2 regions of the Mediterraneibacter sp. HA8405 genome follow, and region 2 is predicted to be linked to the other one. Evidence: a T-box and tRNA genes for the amino acid it is inferred to sense, from the RefSeq annotation. Region 2 holds a T-box; the other holds one or more tRNA genes.
The links. A T-box is a leader RNA that pairs with one kind of tRNA and senses whether it is charged. The one in region 2 lies ahead of leuS (leucine--tRNA ligase), so its partner is inferred to be a tRNA-Leu.

Region 1: it has a tRNA-Leu gene. The T-box ahead of leuS (leucine--tRNA ligase) is inferred to sense a tRNA for this amino acid. The anticodon was not compared.

The regions. Positions count from the first base shown of each region.
Region 1 is NZ_CM148758.1:2,919,864-2,934,638, reverse strand. Features, by position in the region: gene AC0QUU_RS13770 (ABC transporter permease) at 1-299, shown strand, start outside; gene AC0QUU_RS13765 (cytidylate kinase-like family protein) at 473-1,108, shown strand; gene AC0QUU_RS13760 (hypothetical protein) at 1,417-1,608, shown strand; gene AC0QUU_RS13755 (THUMP domain-containing class I SAM-dependent RNA methyltransferase) at 1,737-2,885, shown strand; gene AC0QUU_RS13750 (XTP/dITP diphosphatase) at 2,898-3,512, shown strand; gene AC0QUU_RS13745 (metallophosphoesterase family protein) at 3,509-3,991, shown strand; tRNA gene AC0QUU_RS13740 (tRNA-Pro) at 4,135-4,209, shown strand; tRNA gene AC0QUU_RS13735 (tRNA-Gly) at 4,215-4,285, shown strand; tRNA gene AC0QUU_RS13730 (tRNA-Arg) at 4,355-4,428, shown strand; tRNA gene AC0QUU_RS13725 (tRNA-His) at 4,434-4,507, shown strand; tRNA gene AC0QUU_RS13720 (tRNA-Gln) at 4,557-4,628, shown strand; tRNA gene AC0QUU_RS13715 (tRNA-Lys) at 4,664-4,736, shown strand; tRNA gene AC0QUU_RS13710 (tRNA-Leu) at 4,840-4,923, shown strand; gene AC0QUU_RS13705 (hypothetical protein) at 4,975-5,142, opposite strand; gene AC0QUU_RS13700 (flavin reductase family protein) at 5,262-5,909, shown strand; gene AC0QUU_RS13695 (SRPBCC family protein) at 5,932-6,333, shown strand; gene AC0QUU_RS13690 (DUF3795 domain-containing protein) at 6,337-6,669, shown strand; gene AC0QUU_RS13685 (DUF3788 domain-containing protein) at 6,671-7,009, shown strand; gene AC0QUU_RS13680 (GNAT family N-acetyltransferase) at 7,037-7,477, shown strand; gene AC0QUU_RS13675 (MGMT family protein) at 7,616-8,095, shown strand; gene AC0QUU_RS13670 (hypothetical protein) at 8,250-8,414, opposite strand; gene hypE (hydrogenase expression/formation protein HypE) at 8,991-10,004, opposite strand; gene hypD (hydrogenase formation protein HypD) at 10,039-11,130, opposite strand; gene AC0QUU_RS13655 (HypC/HybG/HupF family hydrogenase formation chaperone) at 11,120-11,320, opposite strand; gene hypF (carbamoyltransferase HypF) at 11,307-13,703, opposite strand; gene hypB (hydrogenase nickel incorporation protein HypB) at 13,700-14,356, opposite strand; gene hypA (hydrogenase maturation nickel metallochaperone HypA) at 14,316-14,699, opposite strand.
Region 2 is NZ_CM148758.1:1,633,354-1,648,128, reverse strand. Features, by position in the region: gene AC0QUU_RS07670 (argininosuccinate synthase) at 207-1,439, shown strand; gene AC0QUU_RS07665 (C39 family peptidase) at 1,521-2,342, opposite strand; gene AC0QUU_RS07660 (dipeptidase) at 2,465-3,454, opposite strand; gene AC0QUU_RS07655 (gamma-glutamyl-gamma-aminobutyrate hydrolase family protein) at 3,614-4,318, shown strand; gene AC0QUU_RS07650 (hypothetical protein) at 4,402-4,584, shown strand; gene AC0QUU_RS07645 (spore coat protein) at 4,646-4,897, shown strand; gene AC0QUU_RS07640 (Cof-type HAD-IIB family hydrolase) at 5,046-5,927, opposite strand; gene AC0QUU_RS07635 (hypothetical protein) at 5,924-6,157, opposite strand; gene AC0QUU_RS07630 (hypothetical protein) at 6,120-7,379, opposite strand; gene AC0QUU_RS07625 (WD40/YVTN/BNR-like repeat-containing protein) at 7,393-8,721, opposite strand; gene leuS (leucine--tRNA ligase) at 8,938-11,370, opposite strand; T-box leader at 11,430-11,648, opposite strand; gene nrdG (anaerobic ribonucleoside-triphosphate reductase activating protein) at 11,729-12,268, opposite strand; gene nrdD (anaerobic ribonucleoside-triphosphate reductase) at 12,429-14,588, opposite strand.

The DNA.
Region 1 (14,775 bases), 1.3 Mb from region 2:
AGGACCGGTTTGATATACTGATGAAGATAGGTATGACCGGAAAGGAAGTGCGCAGAAGCGTGAATTCGCAGGTGCTGACTGTTTTCTTCCTGCCCCTTATAGCGGCAGGGCTGCACACGGGATTTGCCTTTCCGATTATACGGAGAATCCTCAACCTTCTGGGTTTTTCCAATACAACCCTGCTTATTGAAGTAACTGCGGTGTGCTATATTGTATTTGCGCTTTTCTATATTATTATTTATCTGCTTACATCGAAAAGTTATCTGACGATTATTGGCGGAAGAGGAGAAGTGAGATGACAATACATCTGCAATACAAAGAAAAGAAACAATATACAGAAAAGTGAAAGAATTGTCTGTCCGAATCCGGCCTTTGATGGTATACTGTTCCTAGAGGCAAAACAGCAGTCCGCGCTGTACTTTTCAGACAGCGCGGAAGATAAGACGCATGTTTGCAGAGAGGAGTGACAGATATGATGGAGCACACAATTATTACGATAGGCAGACAATTCGGAAGCGGAGGCCATGAGGTGGGAAACCGCCTGGCAGAAAGGCTGGATATTCCCCTCTATGATCATAATCTGCTTCACATGGCGGCACAGGAGCTGCGCATCAGCAATGAAGACGCTACAAAGGTAGACGAGACGGTACTGGGGAGATTTCTGTCCGCGTATGCGGCCAGCAGTATAGAATACCGGGCGTTTGTGACCAGTGATGAGTCCGGAAAACCTTTAAGCGACAAAGTTTTTGAAAAACAGTCCGCGATTATCCGCAAACTTGCGGAGCAGGGACCGGGCATTTTTGTCGGACGCTGCGCAGACTATGTGCTGGGTGATTACTCCAACTGCATTAATACATTTATTTACGCGTATAAAGAAGACCGTATCAGAAGAATCATGAAACTGTATGATCTGGATGAAAGACAGGCCCGGGACAAGATCAAAAAAACAGACCGGGAAAGACGGGTTTATTATGAGACGAGGACCGGCAGAGAGTGGGGCAGTATTGAGGCAAACGCTATGATGTTCAATGTCAGTCTGCTGGGAATAGACGGAACGGTGGATGCTCTGGAGGCTATTTACAGAAAGTGGAAGTCAAGAGATAAATAACAGAGTATAATGTGAAAAAGAAGTGGTTCTCCATGGCAGAAGAAACGGTTGTGGAGAACCACCGTTATTTTTAATGAGAAATGGTAAAAGACCGATGGGGGAGCCATCGGTCTTTTGAGGGGAGTATAAATAATTAATAAGGGGTTGTAGAAAGTAACCTTTCTACAAAACATAGTATAATATATCAAATTGGAAAAAGCAAGAAAAAAATAAAAAAACAGAAAAAATAAAAACATGTAAAAAAGTGAATAAAAAATGCCTGAGTAAGAGACAATAACAATGTACCAAATAAACAGGAGGGAATACTCATGGCAAAGAACTACACAAATACAAACAATTCAAACAAAAACATGAACAAAAACACAACTACAAACAGTAATTCCTATTCATCCTATGCTGACGGGCAGAGCAAGAATAAGAATACAAACAAAAATACTGTTCAGGGCAATAAGAATTGTGGGAAAACCAGAGATGCCTATGACGAAAGCGACCGTTACTAGTTTTCCGGGATATTTTATCTGCTGAAAATCAGGACGGAACATGCAGGGGCAGAGTAAAGTTAAACTTTACTCTGCCCCTGATTTATAGTAATATGAAAGAAGACGAATTGTGAGGATGGAAAAGTTTTATGGAGAAAATGGAGTGGATTGCTCCCTGTCATTTCGGACTGGAATCTGTTCTGAAAAGAGAAATTCAGAATCTGGGATATGAGATTACTCAGGTAGAAGACGGAAGGGTTACATTCCGGGGCGGAATGGATGCCGCCTGCAGGGCCAATATATTTCTGCGCACTGCGGAACGGATTCTTTTAAAAGCGGGCTGCTTTACCGCGGTTACTTTTGAAGAACTCTTTCAGAAGACGAAAGAAATTCCGTGGGAGAGATATATTCCTGAAAACGGAAAGTTCTGGGTTACGAAAGCCGCGTCTGTCAAAAGCAGGCTGTTCAGTCCCTCGGATATTCAGTCTATAATGAAAAAAGCTATGGTAGAGAGGATGAAATTCCGTTATTATACACAGTGGTTTACAGAAGACGGGGCTTCCTATCCTGTCCGTGTATTTCTGATGAAGGATGTGGTCACGGTAGGGATTGATACCACCGGAGTATCTCTTCATAAAAGAGGATACCGTCCTGCTGCCGGAAAGGCTCCTATTGCAGAAAATCTTGCCGCGGCACTGATTATGCTTACCCCATGGAAGAAGGAACGGATCCTTGTGGATCCTTTCTGCGGCAGCGGAACCATTCCCATCGAAGCGGCTATGATGGCGGCGAATATAGCTCCCGGCATGAACCGGGAGTTTACGGCAGAACAGTGGACCAACCTGATTGACAGAAAATACTGGTATGAGGCCATAGATGAGGCGCATGACCAGATGGATACAAATATTGAAACAGACATCCAGGGGTATGACATAGACAGCGATGTCCTGAAAACCGCAAGGAGAAATGCGGCAGATGCGGGAGTTGACCATCTCATTCATTTTCAGCGCCGGGAAGTCAGTCAGCTGAGCCATCCGGGGAAATATGGATTTATCATTACGAATCCTCCTTATGGCGAAAGGCTGGAAGAAAAGGCAGCGCTTCCGAAACTGTACAGAGAATTCGGAGAGAGTTTCCGAAAGCTGGATACGTGGTCTGCCTATATGATTACCAGTTATGAAGATGCAGAACGATATTTCGGAAGAAAAGCAGACAAAAACAGAAAGCTATATAATGGAATGCTGAGAACGTATTTTTACCAGTTTACCGGCCCCAGGCCGCCGAAACAGAAAAGATAGAAGGTACATAAAATGAAAAGAAGAATAGTATTTGCCACTGGTAATGAAAATAAAATGAAAGAAATCCGTATGATTCTGGCCGATCTCGGAATGGAAATCGTATCCATGAAGGAAGCCGGCGTTGATGAAGAAATTATAGAAGACGGCATGACTTTTGAGGAAAATGCGGAGATTAAGGCAAGAACCGTATCGAGAGTGCTGACAAACGATATTGTTCTCGCGGACGATTCCGGACTGGAAATTGATTACCTGGATAAAGCGCCGGGTATTTATTCTGCAAGATTTGCAGGAGAGGACACTTCTTACGATATAAAGAACCGGATTTTACTTGACCGGCTGGAGGGGGTGCCTGACGATGAGAGAACTGCCCGGTTTGTGTGTGCTGTGGCAGCAGTTTTCCCGGACGGGACATCGTGTACGGTCCGGGAAACGATTGAAGGTCAGATTGCCCATGAAATTGCCGGGGATAATGGATTCGGCTATGATCCGATTTTCTATGTCCCTGAATACGGGAGCACAACAGCGCAGATGGATCCGGAGCAGAAAAATCTGCTCAGCCATCGGGGAAAAGCACTTCGGGCAATGAAAAGAATTCTGGAGGAAAAACTGAGAGAGGAAGCGTTATGAGAGTGTTGATTGTCAGTGATACACACGGCAGACATAATGGCCTGGACCGTGCACTGCAGGAGGCCGGAGATATCGATATGCTGATTCACCTGGGGGATGTCGAGGGCGGAGAAGAGTATATTGACACAGTTGTGGACTGTGAGAAGCATATAGTCAGGGGAAATAATGACTTTTTTTCAGATCTGCCCAGAGAAGAGGAGTTTTACATCGGAAAGTATAAGATTTTTATTACACATGGACACTCCTATTATGTATCTCTGGATCCTGAATATATCCGGGAAGAAGGAAAGGCGCGGAAGGCCGATATCGTAATGTTCGGTCATACGCACAGACCTTTTTTCGAAGAGATGGACGAGATTATTGTACTGAATCCAGGAAGTCTTTCTTTCCCGAGGCAGGAGGGCAGAAAGGGCAGTTATATGATTATGGAAACAGATGGAGAGGGTCGTCCTTATTTTAAGCAGTGTTACCTGGAGTGACAGGCGGGAATGGTGAAAATATAGTTTTTAAATGAACTGAAAAAAAGGTTAAAAAAAATTAAAAAAAATGTTGACAAGATAAGGACGCTATAATATAATAATCAATGCGCTACGGGTTAGACAGGAAAACGTAGAAGGAATACCGGGGTGTGGCTCAGCTTGGCTAGAGCGCCTGGTTTGGGACCAGGAGGTCGCAGGTTCGAATCCTGTCACCCCGATCTGTGCGGGTGTAGTTCAATGGTAGAACACCAGCCTTCCAAGCTGGATACGTGGGTTCGATTCCCATCACCCGCTTTCTCATATCAGAACGAAAGGAAAGCTTTTGCTGGTATGAGGGGCCTTTGAAAAAGGGGATATTGATATGAGTCTGTAGCTCAGCTGGATAGAGCAACGGCCTTCTAAGCCGTAGGTCGAGGGTTCGAATCCCCCCAGGCTCGTTATGGTGGGTATGGTGCAGTTGGTTAGCGCGCCAGATTGTGGTTCTGGATATCGTGGGTTCGAGTCCCACTACCCACCCTTTTCTTTTATATTCGCACTGGCAGGCAGTGTCAGGTTAAGTCTTTAATGGGCTATCGCCAAGCGGTAAGGCACAGGACTTTGACTCCTGCATTCGCTGGTTCGAATCCAGCTAGCCCAGTTTTATTTACATGGGAAAGCCGGTAAAAAAAATATGGGCGTGTAGCTCAGGTGGTAGAGCACTTGACTTTTAATCAAGTTGTCCGGGGTTCGAATCCCCGCACGCTCACTGGATTTAAGATAACCGGAGAATATAATCTCCGGTTATTTTTTATTCTGAAGAAAGATTTTCCGGATTGTTCCGGAAAATAAAAAGCCTTCGGGCAGCGTGAGCGGATATGGCGGAATTGGCAGACGCGCCAGACTTAGGATCTGGTGTCTACGACGTGCAGGTTCAAGTCCTGTTATCCGCACCAGAATGTCCATACTTAAACCTGCACTAAAAAAATTAGTGGTTTGAGTAGTTTTTATAGGGTGAGCAGTTCGATTTTGCGGGTCGGACTGCTCACTTCTTTTTTGTCCGATTGCAATAAATTGTCCATACTTAAACCCTCGTCAAAAAAATTATTGTTTTGTGAAGCTATACCAAAATGAGCAGCATCATCGTGCTGCTCATTTTGCTTGACAATTTCCACTTCGCGTTCTTGTTGAGGGCTACAAATATTTTGGCAGAAGGAACGAAAACATCTTCTCAACGGTAAGCAGAAAAGGTATAATGGTGGGAACAGATTGGATTTTCGTAGGAGGTGCCATAGTGAAAATAGAAATTGGAAAAGATTTTCCGCAATATTTCAAACCTTCATATCCAGAAGAATTCGAGTTGTTTTCTCATTTTGAAGTAACATCAGGAATACCGACCGTTCTGTTTGCAATTACCACTTGGAAAGAAAACGGCAAACCGAATGTGTGCTTTCATTCTTGGAGCTGCTTTCATGGGGACAAAACTGCTTTCTTTGCTGTGATGGGAAATCTATATCAGCACACCCATACCTACACCAATATTAAAAGAGACAAGTGTTTTTGTATTAATTTTCTTCCGATCAGCTATTATGACAATTTGGTAAACACAATTCACCACAACGAAATTGACGATGATGAGTTTGTGGCCGGAGGCTTTACAATCTCTAAGGCAAAAACTATCCACGCACCCGTGATCAATGAGGCGTTTCTTAGCATGGAATGCACATTGAAAGACATGCAGGACTTGAGTGGTGCGGGAATAACAGCTATGGTGATCGGGCAGGTGCAGCATATTTCCGTGGAAGAATCCTATGCACAAGGATATAATCAGCGATATGGTAAAGATGGCTTTATGATGTTGATTCCTGCGCCACAAGACCTTGTTACTGGGGAACCGAACCAGTCTGCAATTGCAACGGTACATATTGAGAAATACGATTGATTTTGGAAAAGGGAGTGTGCAGATGGCGACCTCAAATATAAAAGCGCTGATTCCAAGTGACCTTCGCAAAGTGTGGGATTTTGTTTTGGATATCGAGAATTATGGCACCTGGAGAAGCGACCTGAGTAAAACGGAGACCATAAATGAAAAGCAATTTATCGAATACACCAATGATGGCTATCCTACAACCTTTACCGTAACACTTGTTGAACCATACAGACGCTGGGAATTCAATATGGAAAACAGCAATATGAAAGGACATTGGATCGGTGTTTTTACTGATAAAGGCAACGAAACCGAGATAGATTTTACAGAGTGCGTAGAAGCCAAGAAATTGTTGATGAAGCCCTTTGTGAAGTCATATCTGAAAAAGCAGCAGGCACAGTTTGTTGCGGACATGAGAAAAACCCTGGGAGGGATATAACTAATGAAAGAAATGATTGGATACTGCGGACTGGATTGCGAAAAGTGCGATGCATACCTTGCGACCGTCAATGACGATCAGGCATTGCGTGAGAAAACAGCGAAAATGTGGGCAGAGTTAAATAATGCTCCGATTCTGCCGGAACATATTAACTGCGAGGGCTGTCGCGCGGACGGAGCAAAAACGGTATTTTGTGAGCATATGTGCGAAACCCGGAAATGTGCTTTGAAAAAAGGCGTATCCACCTGCGGTGACTGTTCTGAAATAGAAACCTGCCCCACTGTTGGGGCAATCTTAGAAAATAATCCGTCTGCCTTAGAGAATTTGAAGGGATAGAATACATATAGTAACTGATGCAAAATACGACATGGAAAGGTTGTGGAATACCGGCGGCAAGAATTGGACGTATGAGTATAAATACCGCAGAGGGGGTAAAACGCTTTGCAGTCTATACGCGAAAAAGACCTGCGTTGGTTTTATGATTATTTTTGGGAAGGACGAAAGGGCAAAGTTTGAAGAGATACGGGATACGCTTTCCGATTCTGTTTGTAGCCAATATGACCAAGCAAAAACCTATCGTGACGGAAAATGGGTAATGTTTGAGCCGACCGACACTTCTGAATTTGAAGATTATATAAAGCTATTGGCTATTAAAAGAAAGCCCAACCGGAAATAGTGATATTTTTCTCAGGAGGCACTTGGTATGGAAATTACAAAAATTGAGAGAGCTCAAACCCACGAAGCTATTGATCTTATTTGGACAACATTTTTGCAATTTGAAGCACCTGATTATTCTGAGAAAGGTGTGCAATCGTTTAAGGATTTTATTGAAGATAAAGAGATAATCAGCACATTGGAGTTTTGGGGAGCGTATGACAATCGGGAGTTAAAAGGTGTTATTGCCACAAACAAGAACCGCAGGCATATTTGCTGCTTTTTTGTTAAAGCCCAATATCATCGGCAAGGTATCGGCAGAAAATTATGGGAGTATCTTCTGGCAAATAGCAGTAGTGAAGTTATTACTGTTAATTCTTCTCCATATGCTGTTCCAGTTTACCGCAAGCTGGGCTTTGTAGATACGGATGCCGAGCAGCTATCTGATGGTATGAGATATACACCTATGAAATACAAGAGACAATTCTGAATTACGGAGATGCAGAAAATGGATGTACGAAAAGCCATACTCTCAGAAGCGTAGACTGTCTGCTTGAAAGATTTTTAAAACCGTCTCATTGCATGAAATGTTTGACTTCTTTATAATTGCGGCAGGAGGTGTTAAAACATGGCGAACGAAGATAAAAAAGATTTTAATGCTATGCTGCATGATAGTAAAGACATGCCAAAATTTCAGATTATTACTGACCAGAAAAGCATTAAGAAATATGGGGGAAGCAGAATGTATTTTGCTCCGCCAATCGACTATGACAAAGTAATGAAACAAATTCCCTATGGGAAGGTTATTACTGTCGGGAAAATCCGTGAGTATTTTGCTATACAGAAGGGGGCTGATTTTACAGAGCCTATTACAGCCGGAATATTTGTATCTATCGCGGCATGGGCAAGTTTCCAGCGTTCTGAAGATGAAACTCCATACTGGCGAACTTTAAAAGCAAATGGCGAGCTGAACGCCAAGTACCCCGGTGGCATAGAGGCTCAAAAAGAGAAATTGGAAGCAGAAGGACACACAATTATTCAAAAAGGGCGCAAGAATATTAGATACTACGTGCAGGATTATGAGAAAGCATTGTTTTATTTAGGGTAAGCCTATGTGTTAGACAGGGCTTTCCTGTCTGATACCTACCTGTCATTAAGGCGGTTTTATTCAAGAATTGAAATCTTTATCAGCAAATACAAAAAGTAAAATTACATTTTCACAGAAACGAAGAGCCGGGGACATTATAGCGGATGCCCCGGCTTTATAGGTCTTCCGTATAATTATATCCTTCGATCTCTTCCACCCCACGATCAACCAGCCTCTGGTAATCTGCTCCGTCATATGTCACAGTGCATCCCACCGTATGATCGTCCAGCTCTTTTTCTATTTGTTCCGCACATTGCTGCGCCAGATCCGGGCATTCCATTATATCTCCGGCATTACTGAAAAACAATATTGTACGCATTCGGTATATGTGATAGTATATGGACAGGGATAACCGTGTTGCAGGGTGGTCTGGCCTCGATTCTTACATAGAATGGGGGTGGTGCTGATGGACAGAAAACCATTTGACTTTAAAGACCTGATGGCTTTTGGAATGTTCATTCTGGCATTGCTGACATTCGTATTCTCGAATTTGAAGTAATGTTTTAAGCATAGAAAAACCACCCCGAAACTTTGGCTGAGTGATGAGGTGGTAATTCTATTTTATTCCTTGTTATGAGGTCAACCCCTTGTGGGCGGTTGTTCCTTTTCTATTCACAATATAGCATATCGCCTGCAGGGATTCAAGATTTTGATGCTGAAAACTTATGTGGCTTTGCTGCACTGCAGACTGGAAATAGTATTGGAAGTCGTCCGTCTGCAGTGCAGCAGCGGGAATCCGCCTGTGGCTTCTTCCCGCTGTATGGCGTCCGCCATATATTAAAAAACACAGCAAGAAGCCATTTATAAGTTGGCTTATATGTCTTCTTGCTGTGTTTTTTACTGCACTGCAGACTGGTTAGCATATCCTCGGCAGTTGGAGGCCGGTTAGTTTGGGGAGGATGCGGCGGCCGCCGATGGATGTTTTCAGGAGGACTTTTCCGGGAAGTTCTTCTGTGACGGTGCCGATGCGGGCGGCGTCTTCTCCGCCGGGAATCTGGCGTATGGCTTCCAGGATGGCGTCTGCGCTGTCGGGGGCACAGACAACCAGCATTCTTCCTTCGCAGGCGCAGTAAAGGGGATCCAGTCCCAGCATATCGCAGGCAGCTTCCACTGCCGGATCTACTGGGATGGCCGTTTCGTCCAGTTCTATAGAAAAGGGCATGTTTTCTGTGAATTCATTCAGTGTGGTTGCAATGCCGCCTCTTGTGGGATCCCGCAGGATACGGAGGGAAGAGGAGTCTGCGGCTGCGTCTATTGCGGCTGCGGAGACCCGGTGTAAGGGCCGGCAGTCCGAGCGGAGAGGGCTGTCTTCTTTCAGGAGGCCGGAGCGGGCCATCATTACCGCGGCGCCGTGACATCCGATACTGCCGCTGACCAGTACGGCGTCACCGGGGCGGATGCCCTCTTTTCCCGGAAGATCAGCGCGCTGAAATCCGATTCCTGCCGTGTTGATATAGATACCGTCTCCTTTTCCGGCCTCCACCACTTTCGTATCTCCGGTTACAATGGACACGCCGGCGGTTTTCGCCTCTTCTGCAATAGAGGACACAATGCAGCGGAAATCTGAGAAAAGGAATCCTTCTTCTAATATAAAAGACAGACTTAAATATTGAGGAGTTCCGCCTGCCATACACAGGTCGTTGACTGTTCCGCAGACAGATAGTTTTCCAATGTCCCCTCCGGGAAATTCCCAGGGAGATACGACAAAACTGTCTGTGGAAAATATCAGTTTCCGGCTGCCGTCCAGAAGGGCGCCGTCCCCCAGCCGGGAAAGAGCCTGATTGTTAAATGCAGGCAGCAGAACGGACTCAATCAGTTCTGAGGTCTTTGCGCCTCCGCTGCCGTAATCAAGAGTGATTCTGTCATCCATGATTTTTACCTCTGTTTTTGTTTATTTATGTTATTTATTCGTACTGATACGCCGCAGCGCAGGCGCCTTCTCCGGATACCATGCAGGGACCTGCCGGATTTTCCGGGGAGCAGACTTTCCGGAAGAGGGAGCATTCCGCCGGACGCAGAACACCGCGGATTACGTCGGCACACCGGCATCCAGGGATATTTTTCTCCTTCTCCGGACTCAGGGAGAACTTTTTCACAGCATCCCATTGTGCATATTCCGGTTTTATGGCGTATCCGCTTCCTTCAATATGTCCCAGTCCTCTCCAGTCCGACGGAGCGGGACAGAATACTTTTTCTGTCAGGGCCAGGGCGGCAGGGTTGCCCTGCGGACGGACAAGACGGGTATATTCATTTTTCAGCGCAGGCTGCTTTCTGGCGATCATTTCTGTTAATTCCAGCACCGAGCAGAGCAGATCCGCCGGCTCAAACCCGCTGACGACGCCGGGAAGCCCATAGTCTTCCGGAAGAAATGCGAAACCGTCAGCGCCGATAACGGCAGCTACATGTCCCGGACAGAGAAAGCCGTTCACTGCAAAATCATCTGACTCGATCAGGGAACGGACTGCCGGTTCTGTCCGTTTGAGAAGGCATAAAACAGAAAAGTTTTTCAGCCCTCTGGACGCTGCTTCCAGGATGCAGGCGGCAGTGCCGGGGGCTGTGGTTTCAAAGCCTACGCCAAGGAAAATAACTTCTGTTTCCGGCTGCTTTCCGGCGATCTCGACGGCGTCTATGGGAGAATATACAGATTCGATTTTTCCTCCGAGCGCACGGCGTGCCAGGAGGCTGTCCCCCTGCGTGGAACCGGGAACACGGAGAAGATCGCCGTAGCTGGCGATCAGCGTGCCGGGTTTCTGAGAAAGGTCAAGGACCAGATCAATCATACTGGAAGGGGTGACACAGACCGGGCAGCCAGGGCCGGAGAGCAGTTGTACATTATCCGGAAGGATGCTCTTAAGCCCGCTGCGGGCGATAGCCATTGTGTGGGTGCCGCAGATTTCCATCAGACGGATGGGACCGGTCTGGTCGGCATATTTCCGGATTTTCTCAAGGAAGAGAGCTGCGTCTTCCGGTTTTCTGAAATAACTGTCATAAAGCATTTTTTATTTCCTCCAGAAGTTCCATATTTTCCAGAGCTTCTTTTTCTGACATCCGTTCGATGGCAAATCCGGCATGGACCATAACATAGTCGCCGGGTTTTGCGTCCGTGATAAAGTCGATGCGGATGTTCTGGGTCAGGCCTCCCGCTTCGCACTGGGCGGAAGTACCGTCGATTTTATTGATTTTCATGGGCATTGCAAGACACATGATTCATACTCCTTTTCTTTCGGGCAATTGCAAGCTGGCCGAGGCAGATGCCTTCGTCATTTGCGGATACCTGATGATGTGTGTATACAGTGAATCCATTTTCTTCCAGCAGCGCTGTGACGCCATGCAGAAGAAAACGATTCTGAAAGACGCCGCCGGAGAGAACTACCGGGAGATGGTCCGGATTCAGAGCAGTACACTGATCCAGCGCCATGCAGGCGAGTGTCGCCATAAAGCGCAGGGCGATTGTGCCCCGGTCTGTCTGCCGGCGCAGGTCTTCAATGATGCAGGATATTACAGGGCGGGTATCAAAAATTCGCAGGGAATCCTGCTCATAAAATGTCAGGGGATAAGCCAGCTCCTGAAGAGAACAATCTGCCTGGTCAGGTGTTTCCACGGGAGAAAGGGCCTCTACAAGGGCTGCGCCTTCTCCTTCATAATCTGCATGGGAGCGGCCGAGAAGCAGTGCGCCTGCTCCGTCAAAGAGCCGTCCGATACTGCTGGCAGAAGGTGAAAATCCGGAAGACAGAAGACTGGTAAGCATCCTGCATTTTTCTTCCGGCAGAGGAACCCATGAGAGATCGCTGATGCCTGCGTCATGAACAAGGGAAAGGGCAATCCTGCCGATCTCCTGAATGGCGCGGTCGCCGCCGGGCAGCAGAACCGGCCGGATGGATCCGGCTCTTGTAAAGGAGGAAAGATCTCCGGTGAAAAATTCTCCGCCCCAGATCTTTCCGTCTGTTCCCAGTCCGGTGCCGTCCCAGATAATGCCGAAACAGGGCGTATCCAGCCCGTTGTCCGCCATACAGGACGCCATGTGAGCCCAGTGGTGCTGAACTTTCAGAAGGGGAACCTGCCTTTCTCCGGCGGCACGGACCGCTTCCCGGCCTGACAGATAATCCGGATGAAGATCGCAGACATAGAGGGAAGGCTTCAGGCGAAACAGCTGCTCATAAGTCTGCAGTGTTTTTGTATAATGTTCAAAAGTTTCCGCGTTTTTCAGATCTCCGATATACGGACTGAGAAATACATGAGACCCTTTGCCCAGGGCAAAGGATGCCTTCTGCTCTGCCCCCAGGGCGAAAATACCTTCTGCATCCTGCCTGATATCCAGAGGGCGGGGGGCGTATCCCCGGCTTCTGCGCAGAAAGTAGGGCATTCCTTTCCATTCGGAGACAAGGGAATCGTCACAGCGGTTCCGGATCCGGCGGTTGTGAAGAAGAAAGCCGTCAGCCGTGTCTTTCAGGGCGCGGAGGGCTTCTTCATTTTCTGTCAGAACCGGACATCCGGGAACATTTCCGCTTGTCATGACAAGAATATCGGGGCCGCCGTACACGCCGTCAAGCAGAAGTGTATGAAGCGGAGAGTAGGGAAGCATGACGCCCAGACGGCGGCTGAAACTCAGCTCTTTCAGCGAATCCGGATCCTTTTTGGCAAGCAGTACAATGGGCCGTGCCGGGCTTGTAAGGAGCTGTTCTTCTTCCGGTGTGATCCGGCAGATCCGGCGGGCCGCATCAAGAGAACGGCACATAAGGGCAAGAGGTTTTTCGGCCCGGTGCTTTCGCTCCCGCAGCCGTCTGACTGCATCGGCATCCAGGGCGCTGCAGGCCAGGTGGATGCCCCCGATTCCTTTTACCGCCAGGATACCGCCGCCTGCCAGAAGTTTCTGGGAAGAGCGCAAAGCCTCTTCCCCTTCTTTGGCAAGCCGGTTCTGCTCCAGGCAGAAAACCTGGGGACCGCATTCGGGGCAGCAATCCGGCTGCGCGTGATAACGGCGGTCGCGGATATCGTGGTATTCGTGGCTGCAGTCTTCACACATCCGGAATTCGTTCATGACTGTCCTGTTCCTGTCATAGGGAAGAGATTCTATGATCGTGTAACGGGGGCCGCAGTTTGTACAGTTGATAAAAGGATACCGGTATCTGCGGTCTGTTTTTGTATAAAGTTCTGCCTCGCATTCCGGACACATGGCAATGTCAGGGGATATGAGAGTCGCCCCTGCGTCAGTCCGGCTTTCCAGGATTTTGAATCCGGAGAAGTCCGCAGAGCCCGGATCCTCCGGAATAGCTTCCGTTCTGACAGCTTCTACAGACGCCATGGGCGGAGGAGACGTTTTAATCTCTGAGAGAAAATCCTCCAGAGACGTAGGTGTCCCTTTCAGGACTCCTTCCAGGCCGGAAGAAGTGTTGCGGACCCAGCCGGAGACAGAATGACGGTCGGCCAGGCGATGAAGGAAGGGGCGGAAGCCTACTCCCTGAACAATCCCTTCTATTATAAGGCGGACAGTTTTTCTGCCGCCGCCGGGGCTGTTGTCTGTGCCTGCGTTATTGTAATTTGTTTTTGTTTTGTCGCTGCTGCTTTTCATGCTTTTGCTTTTCTGATATTTCCGGAAATAAAGTCTGCCAGTTCTGCAAGGCCGCCGCCGGTGCGGCTGCTGACGCGGAAGAGAGGCGCTCCGGGATTGACGGTTTCATAATTCGCGCAAACTCTTTTCTCATTAAAGTCAAAGTAAGGCAGCATATCATATTTATTCAGTACAAGGCAGTCCGTATCTGTAAACATAAGAGGATACTTTTCTACTTTGTCATCGCCTTCCGGTATACTCAGGATGGTGATGCGCAGTGATTCGCCGATCCGGAACTCCGCCGGGCATACCAGGTTTCCGATATTTTCCACAAAAATAACGTCCAGCTGATCCAGAGGCAACTCGGGAAGGATGTGCTGAATACTCATAGCTTCAATATGGCATGCGCCGTCCGTGTTGAGCTGAACAGTGGGAATGCCCAGGCCGGCGATACGCTCGGCATCTACCTGGCCGGCAATGTCTCCTTCGATTACGCCTATGCGGAAGTCCTCTTTAAGCCGGTCAATCAGAGAAGTAATCAGGCTGGTCTTTCCTGCTCCCGGACTTCCCATTATATTAATCATGCAGATCTGATGAGAGGCGAGGGACTCTTTTACCTCTTCGCTTACGTCTTCATTCCAGTCCATTACCTGATGCAGTATTTTGATCTCCATTGATATCTACCTCCATACTTTTAATATAAAATTCCTTTCCTGACAGCAGCTTAAGTCTCAGACTGCCGCAGTGGGGGCATGCAAGATGATGGGGCGTGATTTCCCCCTCCTTCCGGCAGTCTCTGCAGCGTACCCTTACGGGAGGAAACTCCGCTTCAATACGGGCTCCTTCGGCGATGGTTCCTTCAGAAAGCATATCCAGATAAATCTGAATGCAGTCCGGAACAATGCCCCGGAGCTGGCCGATACACAGGCGGATGACCCGGATTTTTGATGCGTTCTGCGCTTCCGCGTTTCTGATACAGTCTGCAAGCAGATGCTCAGTGATACTCAGTTCGTGCATATTAGACACCTCCATGTCGTAATGTCTGCCATTTTCTGTCAGAAATGATGGACAGTCATATTGCAACAACCTACAT
Region 2 (14,775 bases):
TGCATTTTTCAATAACAGAATTGCATTTTTATGCATTATATGTACATTTTATGTATATTTTTCTTTTTTATAATTTTCTCTTGCATAATTATAACTTCTGGTGTATAGTAGGTTGTAGCTTGCACAAGCAGTAAAATAAACAAAAACTGCCATCCGTATCCGCGGATGGCAAAATTAATACAAATACATTCAGGAGGCTATCAGAAATGAGTAAAGAAAAAGTAGTTTTGGCATATTCAGGAGGACTTGACACAACAGCAATCATTCCGTGGCTGAAGGAAAACTTCGGGTATGACGTTATATGCTGCTGCATCGACTGCGGACAGGGAGAAGAGCTGGACGGCCTGGATGAAAGAGCAAAACTCTCCGGAGCATCTAAATTATATATCGAAAATATTGTAGACGAATTTGCAGATGATTTTATTATGCCTTGTGTAAAGGCAGGCGCGGTCTATGAGAACCAGTATCTGCTGGGAACTTCCATGGCGCGTCCGGCTATCGCGAAAAAGCTGGTGGAAATCGCGCGAAAGGAAGGCGCTGTCGCTATCTGTCACGGAGCAACAGGAAAAGGAAATGATCAGATCCGTTTTGAACTTGGCATCAAGGCTCTTGCGCCGGATATTAAGATCATTGCGCCGTGGCGTATGACCGATATCTGGACAATGCAGTCCCGTGAAGATGAAATCGAATATTGCAAAAAGCATGGCATCGACCTGCCTTTCGATACAAAACACAGCTACAGCCGCGACCGCAACCTCTGGCACATCAGCCACGAAGGTCTGGAACTGGAGGATCCGTCTGTAGAACCAAATTATGACGATCTTCTTGTCTTAAGCGTATCCCCGGAGAAAGCGCCGGATGAACCCGAATATGTAACTATGACATTTGAAGCCGGCATTCCGAAAACGCTTAACGGAAAGTCTATGAAAGTTTCTGAGATCATCATGGAACTGAACAAGCTGGGCGGGAAACACGGAATCGGCATCATTGATATTGTAGAAAACCGCGTAGTAGGAATGAAATCCCGCGGTGTATACGAAACCCCCGGCGGAACGATCCTGATGGCAGCGCATCAGCAGCTCGAAGAGCTGATCCTTGACCGCGCTACATATGAAGTGAAAAAAGAAATGGGCAATAAACTTGCCCAGGTTGTATATGAGGGAAAATGGTTCACACCGCTGTGCGAGGCAATCCGCGCATTTGTAGATGTAACACAGCAGTATGTAACAGGAGAAGTGAAATTCAAACTGTACAAAGGCAACATTATCAAAGCCGGCGAGACTTCTCCCTACTCTCTGTACAGTGAATCACTTGCAAGCTTCACTACCGGCGATATGTACGATCACCACGACGCGGATGGTTTCATCACCCTCTTCGGCCTGCCGCTTAAGGTTCGTGCCATGAAGATGCAGGAGCTGGCAAAAGAAAATCAGAAATAAAATATCTCTGCAAAGCATTGAAATCAACTGAAAAACGGAACTCAGTCATTACAGCACCTGACTGAGTTCCGTCTTTTTTGTCTATATAAGAGAATACGCCCACAGATTATTAATCTGATACTCCAGCGTGCTGTAATCCCATAGTTTTTCACTTCTTATCCTGCTGTTCGGGTCATTTACCCGTATCTTTCCGGCTTCTGTTCCCGTAAGTACGATAAAGTGTCCTGTAGTTGTAAAATCACCGGGTTTCATACTGCAGATAATCGGATGCCCGCTTTCCAGCGCGGAATATATCTCCCCTTCGCTTAGCCCCAGTTCTTCTCCGTATATTCCAAACTGCTGCGCTCCTTCTGTCATCAACGCCCAGCTTGTGCCGGAATCCCCCGCATAATATCCGTTTTCTGCCGAAAACTGCGCAACTTTGTAAGGGGTAATTGTATTATCCCCTGTCAGCCCGGCCGCCACCATCGAGATCGTCGTAGGACCACACCCGTTGACGGCAATCATGTCGTCCCCGTAAATGGCGTACCCCCACCGCTCATCCCACTGAAGCAGAAGCGGGATCTGTCCTTTCACAACATCTCCAACTGTTTCTGCCGGAGCCGCATCTTTCTTTTCCGGATAATCAAGGACAAAATCCACTGTTTCCTCATTATCGGCAAGCAATTCCAGAAGCTCATCAGGATACTGCTCCGACCGGCTCATAACCTGCCGGACCTTTTCATTCGTCATCCCCATCCCAACAAGCCTGATCTGATCACCAAACTGATTTTTTATCAGAATTCCCACCGTAACTGTCGGAATTGCCAGTACAAGAAAACAGAGCAACAGTTTGATCCGGCGCCGCCTGCGCTTCCTTCTGTACAGCTGTTTTCCGTTCCGTCGCCGCTGATCTTCTGTCATGGTATAATTCCTCCTTTTCAAAGAGATATTATACCTTTCCATATCAGCGATTTTTTGAAAAATAATCTTAAGATTTACGAAATTCTGTCACATCAGGTTACAGGTTATCCGGGCATTTCCCTTCACCATGTATCTTCTATTAACCTTCGCACATTATCCCGGGCGATTTTCTCAATCTGCCTCTGGGTAAAACCGTTTTTTTCCAGTGAAGAAAGTACCTTTCCGACATCCAGCACGCTGCCGGCGCCCTCAGGACAGTCCGCCGGGTCAAAACCGTCAAAATCACTTCCAAGAGCTACCGCATCTTCACCGGCGCAGTTCACCATATGCCGGATATGAAGTACCAGATCCGAAAGCTGCGCTCTGCCTTTCTCTCTGAGGAAAGGTGAGTAAAAGTTCACCCCTGCAACGCCGCCTTTCTCACCCAGAGCGTGAAGCATCTCGTCAGTGAGGTTTCTCGGATGGCGGCAGAGCATTCTGGCATTGGAATGGGATGCGGCAATCGGTGCTCTGCTGTAACGGATACAGTCCCAGAATCCCCCGTCCGACAGATGAGATACATCTATAATCATCCCCTTATCATTCATCTGTTCGATCACATTTATCCCGAACTCAGTCAGCCCCTTTTCCATAACAGCAGGATTTCTGCTGTTCGGACTGCCAATGCAGTTTGTATAGTTCCAAGTCAGAGTCATCAGCCGGACTCCTCTGTCATACAGCTCTCCAAGCCGTTCCATTCTGCCATTGAGCACACCGCCTTCTTCCACTGTAAGTATACCGTAAAGGATTTCGGACTCATCCGTTTCCTCCCACAGCTGTCTCTGAATCATTTCCGGTTCAACGGCTATTTCAAACCTTTCATTCTGTTCCCTCTTTGCCCGTCCGATCATGGAAAGTACATTCCGGTACGCCTGATCCCAGATCATTTTTTCATCTGCGTCCTTTGTGTTCAGTCCGTACCTGGCAGCATTGACAAAACAGGCAAAAAACTGCGCGCCCGCCCCTCCCCGCAGAAGCCGTTCCAGGTCTGCGCACAGATCATTTCTCTTCAGTTCCTTTCTCTGTCTGATTATTTCACTTAATGTATCGCAGTGCATATCAATCCATTTCATTTATAATCCCTCTTTCAGATGGTCCTTCTCCTGTGACTGCATGCAAAATAACTTTTCCTCAGCTATATCATATACATCCCGCCGGGCAGGATATGAATAAACCGGTTCCTTTTTACATATTCTAGTATACTGAAATATACCCGGTAAAAGGAGGATAATATGAAGCCATCTATCGGAATTGTTACATGCGGTTTTATGGGAAACCGTCAGTTTGTCACCAATCCTTATATTCAGTCTGTCCGGTATTCCGGCGGTCTTCCCCTGATTCTTCCCCTGGTCCGGAGCGATGCTGTTCTCGACCAGTATATCGGACTGTGCTCCGGTTTTCTTTTCTGCGGAGGTGAAGATATCACTCCTCTCCTCTTCGGACAGGAACCGCAAAAAGGAAATGGACAGACAAGTATCACTGTAGATCTGTTCCAGATCCGTCTGATGAAAAAGGTGCTGGCCTCCCGAAAACCGGTACTGGCAATCTGCCGCGGCATGCAGGTTCTCAGCGTGGCATGCGGCGGGACAATCTGGCAGGATCTGTCTCTGATCCCCGGAAATACTATCAATCACATGCAGCAGTCCCCTTCCCGCAGTGATGTCAGCCACAGGATCCGCACAGAACGGGGCAGCCTGATCCGGCATTGTGCAGGACCCGTTCTTCTGGTCAACAGCTATCACCACCAGGCAGTCAACAATCCCGGAAAGGGAGTATCTGTAACCGCCCGGGCTTCAGACGGAACCATTGAGGCGGTCGAAATAGCGGATCACCCCTTTGCAGCAGGTGTTCAGTGGCATCCGGAATGTATGTACCGCACCAGCCGGGAAATGCGCGTGCTCTTTCAGGAATTTATTTCCAGATCCCGGCTTGTCTGATCCGTAAATGAGATGCATAAATCCATTTTCTCCGGGACATAATAGCCTCTGAAATACAATTTATATACAAGGAGGTTTTTACCATGTCAGAAATTTCAATTCTTGATTTGCAGAACCTGCGCCACCTGATCGGCGGCTATTCTACAACCCACTGCAAGATGACAGATTATGCTTCACAGACTCAGGATCCTGAGCTTAAAAAGCTGTTTCAGGATGCCGCAGACTCTGCCATGAAAAACAAACAGGAACTGATGAAATTTCTGTAGAACAGAACACTGCTCTGCAGATTTATTTCCCAGATAAAAAAATTTATAATGAGGTGGAAAAATGGACGAAAAAACAATGGTATCCGACGCGCTTGTCGGAATTAACGGAGAGCTTAAAATGTTCGGAGATATGATTCCCCAGACAGAAAACAAAGAACTGAAGCAGTGCTTAAAACAGATGCGTAACCAGTGTGAAATGTCTCAGGAAAAGATGTATGATGCCGCCAGAGAACGAAGCTATTATATCCCGGCCGCAAAAGCTACACAGGACGAAATCAGTCATGTAAAATCAATTCTGCAGCCCGGAAAATAATCCTTTTTCAGTATCTTTTCCGTCAAACGGATAATCAGAACTGCCGGCCCCGGAACACCGCTGTACAACACAGCCTTCCCGAAGCCGGCAGTTTATTTTGTGAAAAAGCAGACTGAAAAAAGCTTCAAAGCCTCTGTTCGCAATCTCCCTAATCCTCTGCACATCTGAAACGGCGAACGAACCGTTCTGCGTCCAGAATCTTTTTCACCGCCTTCGCGACTCCGTCCCGGTTATTTGAAGAAGTCACATAATCTGACTTTTCTTTCAGGCCCTCAAAGGCATTTCCCATGGCAATACTCAATCCGGACGCCTCAAACATGGACAAATCATTCTCCCCGTCTCCGATACATGCCGTCTCCTCCCTCGCAATTCCCAGCTGCCGGGCCAGGACTTCCAGAGCTCTTCCCTTTGCGGCATTTTTTGAAAACACTTCCGCATATACAGACGTATAGGCCGCGGTCAGATCCGGATAAAGCGAAAGTAAAGCTTCCAGCCTCTGCCGGTCCCGCTTTGTAAAAAAATAAAACTGGAGTTCTTCCGTCTGAAAAGCGCTCTTTTTCACCATCTGCGCCATATCTCTGACACAGTATATCCCTTTCGCGTCCTTGCCGTATATAATACGTCCGGCAGCTGCAGCCGCACGTCCCTGCAGCAGATATCTGTTATTAATATGAGAAGCTGTAATAAGCCGCTGCCCTTTACATCTTTCCAGAAGAGATACTGCGGTATCTTTTGGAATCATTTCACGGAAAAGAGTTGTCCTCTCCCGAATGTCTGTAACTCTGGCTCCATTGGAAGAAATCACATAACGGAACAATCCCGCGTTTTTCCGCCCTTCCTCTGATCGCGCACTGTAAAGAGTGCCTTCCGCAAGCCGATGGGGCAGACAAAACAGATTGCGGCCGGTAGTCGGAACTACTGTTATTCCTGCCCGTGCTGCTTCTCTTAACGCCTGAATTGTACTGGCAGTAATACGGCTCTTTCCGTTAAGACAGGTACCGTCCATGTCAACAGCAAGCAGTTTTATCATCGATTTTCCCTTTCTCTGTCATCCTTTTCTGCCAGATCATACAATTCATACATAGAAATCATATTCTGATAAGTCAGTTTCCTTGTCATCAGCTGCTGATACGTAACAGATCTGATCTTTCCTTTTTTCTTCAGTTCCTCCATCTGCCGTACGATACTTTTATATTCTGTCTGTACAGACTGAAGCATTTTTTCAAACTGCTCCAGCCTCTTCTCCTGATTTTCTGTCATCGCATACTTCTCCTTCTTCCGGAATTTTCTGTTCTTCCTTCTTTTGCTTCATGGCCGCTTCCGCCAGCCTCTGTCTTGTCCTTTTCTGAATAACATTTTTACTCTCATCCTGAGCCGCCCGGATCAGTTCGCTGCAGTTTCCTTCCATATAGTTCTGAAACAAAAGAACCTGCTGCTGCATTGCTTCCAGATTTTTCCCTTTCAGATACTTCATAGATTCTTTCAGAAGTTCCAGAGCCCTGCTGCATCCCTGCCTGTCTCCCAGTCCCTGAGCGCATACCCACGCATACTGCTGAAAATAAGCTTCCAACTTCGGTTTTCTCCGGATAGTGTTCAGAAGTTCCAGCGCATCACCGTATGCCTCCTGATCGCACAGCGCGGCTACTGCATATACCTGCATCTGAGGCGGCAGGCTGAAAAGCCTTCCCTCCGTCCGCTCATAATATACTGTAAAGAATCCCAGAACTGTTTTTGTATCACCCCGGCCAAGTACGTCCACAGTACCCTTCAGCGCCCGAAAAAGAGAAATACACTGCACTGCCAGATTCAGTATAATATACATCACCATTCCTGCCGCCAGAAGACCCAGGTTTGCGTTCCGGATAATGTCCAGAAGATAAAGCCCCACAAGAAGGATTGCCCCTGCTCCCCACGCCTGGAGATTTGCTAGTTTTCCATCTGCCGTTACTCTGAACAGCTCCCCGGCGGTTTTGTCCCGGGACACATAGCCCTTTTCTTTCCATTTGTCTTTTCCTGAAAGAATCCTGTCCCGGAATTCTCTCTCCCGCGCTCTGCCTGAAGTGATCCAGAACATACCTCCCGCCGCTATAATCAGAACAACCCCGACGAACAGAAGTGTATACAGGTATATCTGAAAAATAGAATGAAACCGCAGCCGATAGAGCAGTATTCCAATCCCCGCGCAGCCGAAGGAAATACAGGTGAGAAGGAATTCCATCCGGATTTCTTTTGTGATGCTTTCTCCGTCTTTATCCGGACTCCACATACCGTCCTCATCTGCAGTACTTTTATTCCAGATACTTTTACAGAAGCTTTCAAATATACAGAAAACAAACAGTACGGCGACAGCCGCTCCCGAAACAGCAACCAGAAGTCCCATCCTCCGGTCCATATATCGCAGAAACAGCACGGCGCCTTCATAGATAAGCATTCCTGAAATCAGTGCTGAAATAACACTGAGAATCATCCAGCCTTTTTTCATATTCCGCGACCTCCTATCCTGCCTCTTCCGGCGTATCATCTGCAATTTCTTTTACAAATGTAAAAGTGACACCATCCGCTGACTGATACAGTGCCTCGGACAGTTTCCCGTCTTTCACATAATCCCCGTCGCTTCCCTGTCCCACAACCATATAAAGCACTCCGTCTTCCTCATAAAACCTGTCGATGGAATCAAAAGGATTGAAGCCAAGGCTTTCTGTTACCTCCACGGCTTCCGGCCAGGTAAGCTCCTCAAGGCCTCCTTCTCTGCCTGCCATCCGGTAAAGCAGTTCTCCTCTTGCGTAATATCCGGTTCCGTCAGAAGCCCAGTACACACAGGTCAGGTTGGAAAGGGGCATATCCCCGGTCGTTATATACGTCCATGTATTCAGATCTTCCGACCACCAGGAACCATAATAATCGCTTCCAAGAGCGCGGTCTGTCGCAAACGTCACATAGCATACCCCATTCTGTCTGGAAAGAAAAGAAGCGGCCTTATATCCGTTCTCCGTAATCAGGCTCTCCTGCCATGTCCCTCCCTTATCTTCAGAATATATAAGCTCTGTTCCCTGATCTGTATAACCGATAAAACCGGTAAATTCTTCTGTTACAATATAGCTGTTATCATCCAGCAGCTCATCGTAAGTGTCATTGGTTTCTTTACATACCTTCTCATATCCGTCCGGAACTTCCTGAAAGGTTTCACCCCCGTCATATGTGACATACAGCGTCTCATCCTGTATATAATATGTCATCTCTTTATCCGACTGGAATTTATAATGCTGGGTCTGCGGCATATTCGCCTCCTCCTGATACTCCGGAGTCATAATCTGATACTGAACAGGCCGGAGTTTCTCGGCAATCTGCCATGTGTTCCAGTCCGTCTGCTCCCAGCGGAGCACCATCTGTCCGGTATATACTCTCCGTTCATTTGTCTGCATCAGTTCCAGGTTGTACATAACCCCGTTATTCGCGCTGGCAGCATAAACCTGATAGTCCAGCTGAATATAGGGTTCCTCCAGGTCTGTAAGGATTTCCGCCGAAGTAATTTCCGCTTTCTCAATCCGGTAATTATAGGGTACAGTCCAGCCCTCCAGATCAGAAAAATATTCTCCGAACCATTTTCTGCTGATCGTCTCCAGATCATCTGACATGCAGTCTACCGTATCTCCTACAATTGACGCCGGAGAGAAAAGAGACCATACAAACTCCCGGAATCCGGCTCCGAGAAAAAGAGCGGCGAGAAAAATTGCTGCCCCAATAAGAATCGGTTTTCCCACTCCACTTTTCAAATTGCTGTCACCTGCCTCTTGTCTTACATTTGTAAGATTATAATATGCCAAAACGCTTCTCCTGTCAACAGACATTTTCTGTCCGGCTCAGCCTTTCAGTCCCCTGGCCTGCCGGTCCACAATATGTTTCCTCCCTGCTGTTCACTAGACTTTTACATGGCTTATTATACTCTTACTGCTAAAAAAATCCAATCGGGAACAGAAAAACAGGCATAGATAATGATTCCCAGTATCTACACCTGTTCCATTGTGAAATTTCATCCCGATTTATTTCATTACGATATTGATAATCTTCTTCGGAACATAGATCTCTTTGATCACGTTTCCTGTCAGCTTGTCAGCAATCGCTTCTTTTCCGGCAGCAATCGCCTCATCTTTTGAAGCCTCGGCAGAAATGCTGATGACAGCTTTTGTCTTGCCGTTAATCTGTACCGGAATTTCGATCTCGTCATCCTTCATCTCGTTCTCATCATAGGTCGGCCAGCCTGCCTTGAAGACAGTCTCACTGTGGCCCAGCTGCTCCCACATCTCTTCTGCGAAATGCGGCGCAAACGGAGAGATGAGCACTGCGATGGTCTCCAGCGTCTCTTTATCGATGCCGCCCTCTTTCTTGGCAACCTCGATGAACTTGTTGTTGTACTCCATGAAGCCGGAAATAACGGTATTCAGGCTGAAGCTCTCCAGACGGCTTGTGATATCATAAACCATTCTGTGACGAAGTTTAAGCATCTCCTTAGTCGCCTTGATATCTTTGTCTTTGCTGTCCTGGAGCAGATTCCAGAGACGTTTCAGGAAACGGTTGACGCCATCGATTCCACGGTCATCCCACTCGGCATCCAGCTCCGGCGGTCCTACGAAAAGTTCATACATTCTCAGGGAGTCGCAGCCGTAATCGCGTACAAGGTCGTCCGGCGAAACCACATTTCCCTTGGACTTACTCATCTTGATCCCATTCTTTCCTGTGATCATTCCCTGGTTGAACAGCTTGTGGAACGGCTCGTCAAAGTCGATCACACCGATGTCATACAGGAACTTTGTATAGAATCTGGAGTACAGAAGATGCAGTACCGCGTGCTCCACGCCGCCGATATACATATCTACCGGCAGGTATTTGTCCGCCTTTTCTCTGGAGACCAGTTCTTTATCATTGTGATTGTCCACATAGCGCAGGAAATACCATGAAGATCCTGCCCACTGAGGCATTGTATTCGTCTCTCTCCTGGCCGGTTTTCCACATACCGGGCATGTACAGTTTACCCATTCGTCAATCGCCGCAAGCGGTGACTCGCCGGTTCCTGTGGGCTCGTAAGATTCTACCTCCGGAAGTGTAAGCGGCAGCTCTTCCTCCGGCACCGGCACACATCCGCAGTCCGGACAGTGAATGATCGGGATTGGCTCGCCCCAGTAACGCTGACGGGAGAATACCCAGTCGCGGAGCTTATAATTCACTGTCGCACGTCCCAGTCCTCTCTCCTCGATGATGTGCGGAGCTTCTTTTTTCAGCACGGCTGACTCCATGCCGTTCCACTCGCCGGAGTTGATCATTGTTCCGGCGGCCTCTGTATATGCCTCTGTCATATTCTCGATCTCTTTGCCGTCTTTCGCGATGACCTGAACGATCGGAATGTCAAATTTCTTTGCGAATTCAAAGTCACGGTCGTCATGAGCCGGCACGCACATGATAGCTCCTGTACCGTAATCGGCAAGCACATAATCGGACAGCCAGATCGGCGTCTTCGCACCGTTTAACGGGTTGATCGCATAGCTTCCCGTAAATACACCTGTCTTCTCTTTGTCCTGCATACGGTCTACGTTTGATTTCATGGACGCTTCGTAGATGTATTTCTCTACCGCGTCTTTTGTCTCCGGTGTAGCGAGAGATTTCGCAAGCTCGTGCTCCGGTGCAAGTACCATAAATGTTGCGCCGTAAAGCGTATCCGGTCTTGTCGTATATACCGTGATCTTCTCATCTCTTCCCTCAACCGGGAAATCAACCTCAGCGCCGTAGGATTTTCCGATCCAGTCTGTCTGCATCTTCTTAACTTTCTCCGGCCAGTCCAGCTTATCCAGGTCATTTAACAGACGGTCTGCGTACTTTGTGATGCGGAGCATCCACTGACGGAGATTCTTCTTCGTCACTTCCGCGCCGCAGCGCTCACATTTACCGTTTACAACTTCCTCATTTGCAAGACCTGTCTTACAGGACGGACACCAGTTGATCGGGAACTCCTTCTCATATGCAAGGCCTGCCTTGAACATTTTTACGAAGATCCACTGTGTCCATTTGTAGAAATTCGGATCTGTTGTATTAACTTCCATATCCCAGTCGTAAAGCGCTGCGATATCATTGATCTGTTTCTTGATGTTTGCCACGTTCTCAGCTGTGGATTTTGCCGGATGAACGCCCATCTTGATGGCATAGTTCTCAGCCGGAAGTCCGAAAGCATCCCATCCCATCGGATGGATGATATAGTAACCCTGCTGAAGTTTATAACGGCTCCACACATCGGAGATCACATAGCCTCTCCAGTGTCCGACATGAAGTCCGTTTCCTGACGGATACGGGAACATATCGAGACAGTAGTATTTCTCCTTCTCTTTTCCGGTTTCATCCACTTTCGGATTAACCGGATTCTCTTCCCATCTCTCACGCCACTTCTTTTCAATGGCTCTGTGATTGTACACAATTTTTGTACCCATCTGATTATTCCTCTCTTTCTCATTCTGACGCATAAAGAAAGCCTTTTCACTCTGATCACTCAAGAGACGAAAAGGCTTATTTTCCGTGGTACCACTCTCATTCATCTGACTGAAGTCAGATGCACTCATTGATTCTGTAACGGGAATTCCCGCTTCCGCCTACTCTTCATTCAGCAGAAGAACTCCAAGACCAGTTCAGAGTTTACGCTGCTGCCTCGCACCTCCCGACAGCTCTCTGGAAACGATACGCTCCTACTACTTCTCTTCTTTGTCTTTAAAATATACTCAATCATTATAAAAAGAACATTAAAATAAGTCAAGAGGTTTCTGATTCGGAATCCCGGGATTTGCGGATAATTTACATTCCGCGCTTCACTTTCGGCTCCCACGGAATAATCCCTCCGCTCTTCAGGCTTTTCTTTACATCAATCACTCTCTGATTGGAAGAGCCCCGGAAGGCAAGCCGGATATCTTTCAGAGCCGCTACAAACCGGCCGTCTACCAGCACATCGATCATAGACAGCATTTCATCGGTATATTCGCATCTTGCGCGGCTATCCGCCCGCAGTTCTTTATCAAACAGGTACCCGCTGTAACACCATATGTCTTTCCCGGGATATCTCTCTTTCACTTCCCGCAGCAGCCCCACAAGTACTTTCTGATTCACGGGTTCAAAGGGCTCCCCGCCCAGAAGGCTCAGGCCGTTAATATATCCGGGAGCAAGCGCATCTAAAATCTCCTGCTGCGTCCTTTCCGTATACTCCTGGCCGTACCGGAAGTCCCAGGTATCCTGGTTGAAACATCCCGGGCAGTGATGGGTGCAGCCGGAAACAAAAAGCGAAACCCTGACGCCTTCCCCGTTGGCTATATCGTATTTTTTTATTTCACCATAATGCATACTTTTATTCTCCTGGCACTTCATTGATATGTTTTTCTGCATCAGCCCGAAAAAATTCAGAAAAACAGCCGCCCTGCCCGTCAGGGTCCGGAGCGGCTGTTCCTGTAATTCTGCTGTCAGCTATACCGGACGTACAGCGTTCTCACAAATGCAGCCCGATTTATAAATGAAGCACTCTTTCTTTAATCTCCTGGGTTCTTCCCTGGTTCCAGAACTGTGTGCCGATATAACCGCAGGTACGTCTTGCTACGTTCAGCGTATTCTGATCCCGGTTGCCGCAGTGGGGGCATTCCCATTCCAGTTTGCCGTCCTCGGTAGTTACGATCTGAATCTCACCTTCATAACCGCAGTTCTGGCAGTAGTCGCTCTTTGTATTCAGTTCCGCATACATGATATTGTCATAAATAAAGCGGATCACCTGAAGAACTGCCGGAATATTGTCTTGCATGTCCGGAACTTCCACATAACTGATCGCTCCGCCTGTGGAAAGCGCCTGGAACTGCGACTCGAATTTCAGTTTGGAAAAGGCATCAATCTCTTCCCCTACAAATACATGATAGCTGTTGGTAATATAGCTTTTATCTGTAATTCCCGGTATAATGCCGAAGCGTTTCTGCAGACATTTCGCGAATTTGTAAGTTGTGCTCTCAATCGGAGAGCCGTAAATGCTGAAACCAATGTTTGTCTCCTTCTTCCACTGGTCACAGGCATCATTCATATGCTGCATTACAGACAGCGCAAATGGTGTTGCCTCCGGATCCGTATGGGATTTTCCGGTCATGTATTTCACGCACTCATACAGTCCTGCATACCCCAGAGAAATCGTGGAATATCCTCCATAAAGAAGTTTGTCTATTGTCTCTCCTTTTTTCAGCCGTGCCAGTGCGCCGTACTGCCAGAGAATCGGAGCCGCGTCGGAAAGGGTTCCCTTGAGTCTCTCATGCCTGCACATCAGTGCACGGTAGCACAGATTCAGCCTTTCGTCAAAGATCTTCCAGAACTTCTCCTCGTCTCCGCCGGAAGAAAGCGCTACGTCCACAAGATTGATGGTAACAACGCCCTGGTTGAAGCGCCCGTAAAACTGATACTCGCCCTTCTCATTTTTCCAGGGGCTGAGCGCGCTTCTGCAGCCCATTACCGGGAAGCAGTTGCCTTCTTTAAGCTCCTTCATCTTCTTTTCGGAAATATAATCCGGCACAAGACGTTTTGCCGTACATTTGGCCGCCAGCTCTGTCAGATAATAGTAGGGGCTTCCCTCTTCAATATTATCTTCCTCAAGCACATAAATCAGTTTTGGGAAAGCCGGGGTTACCCACACACCCGCTTCATTTTTCACGCCCTGATAGCGCTGTTTGAGGGTTTCCTCAATAATCATGGCAAGATCTTTCTTCTCCGCCTCGCTCTTTGCCTCGTTGAGATACATAAATACGGTAAGGAAAGGCGCCTGTCCGTTTGTTGTCATCAGGGTAATAACCTGGTATTCGATTGTCTGGACGCCTTTTGTAATCTCTTTTCTCAGTCTTTTTTCTACGATTTCGTTAAGAACATGTTCCGGATATTCAATTCCTGCCAGTTTCATCTCATCCTTAACTTCAGCCCGGATCTTGTCTCTTGACACCTGAACAAAAGGAGCCAGATGTGTCAGGGAAATGCTCTGTCCGCCGTACTGATTGCTGGCAACCTGAGCAATAATCTGAGTAGCAATATTGCAGGCTGTTGAAAAACTGTGCGGCTTCTCAATCATGGTTCCGCTGATTACCGTGCCGTTCTGAAGCATATCTTCCAGATTTACGAGATCACAGTTGTGCATATGCTGGGCATAATAATCCGAATCATGGAAATGAATAATTCCCTCTTTATCCGCCTCTACAATATCTTCCGGAAGCAGCATTCTCTGTGTCAGATCGCGGCTGACCTCTCCTGCCATGTAGTCTCTCTGCACACTGTTCACCGCAGGGTTTTTATTGGAATTTTCCTGCTTTACGTCCTCGTTATTGCACTCAATCAGAGAGAGGATTCTGTTGTCCGTAGTATTTGCCCGGCGCACCAGGGATCTTTTATAACGGTATCTTACATATCTTCTTGCAAGATCAAAAGCCCCCGTCGCCATAATCTGATTTTCCACCATATCCTGTATCTCTTCCACAGATACAGCACGGTTCAGTTTATTACATTTAAACTCTACATATTCTGCAATGTCCTCAATCTGAGAATCGGTCAGGCTTCTGCTCTCTGTAGAGGTGTCTGCTTTTGTAATCGCAATCACAATCTTTTTGATGTCAAATATCTCTTCAGAGCCGTTTCGCTTTATAATTTTCATTCTCCGTTCTTCTCCTTCTCCATAATCTGCTGCGGCATAAATATTGTCCGCTGTTCGCCATAGCCGTCTGGAATCTATTCTAATACAAAATATAGTATATTGCAATCCCCAAAACACATGATCATGTATTTTCAGAACGAGAATATTTTATTCCGTACATTATCACGAAAAGATACTTTTTCATTTC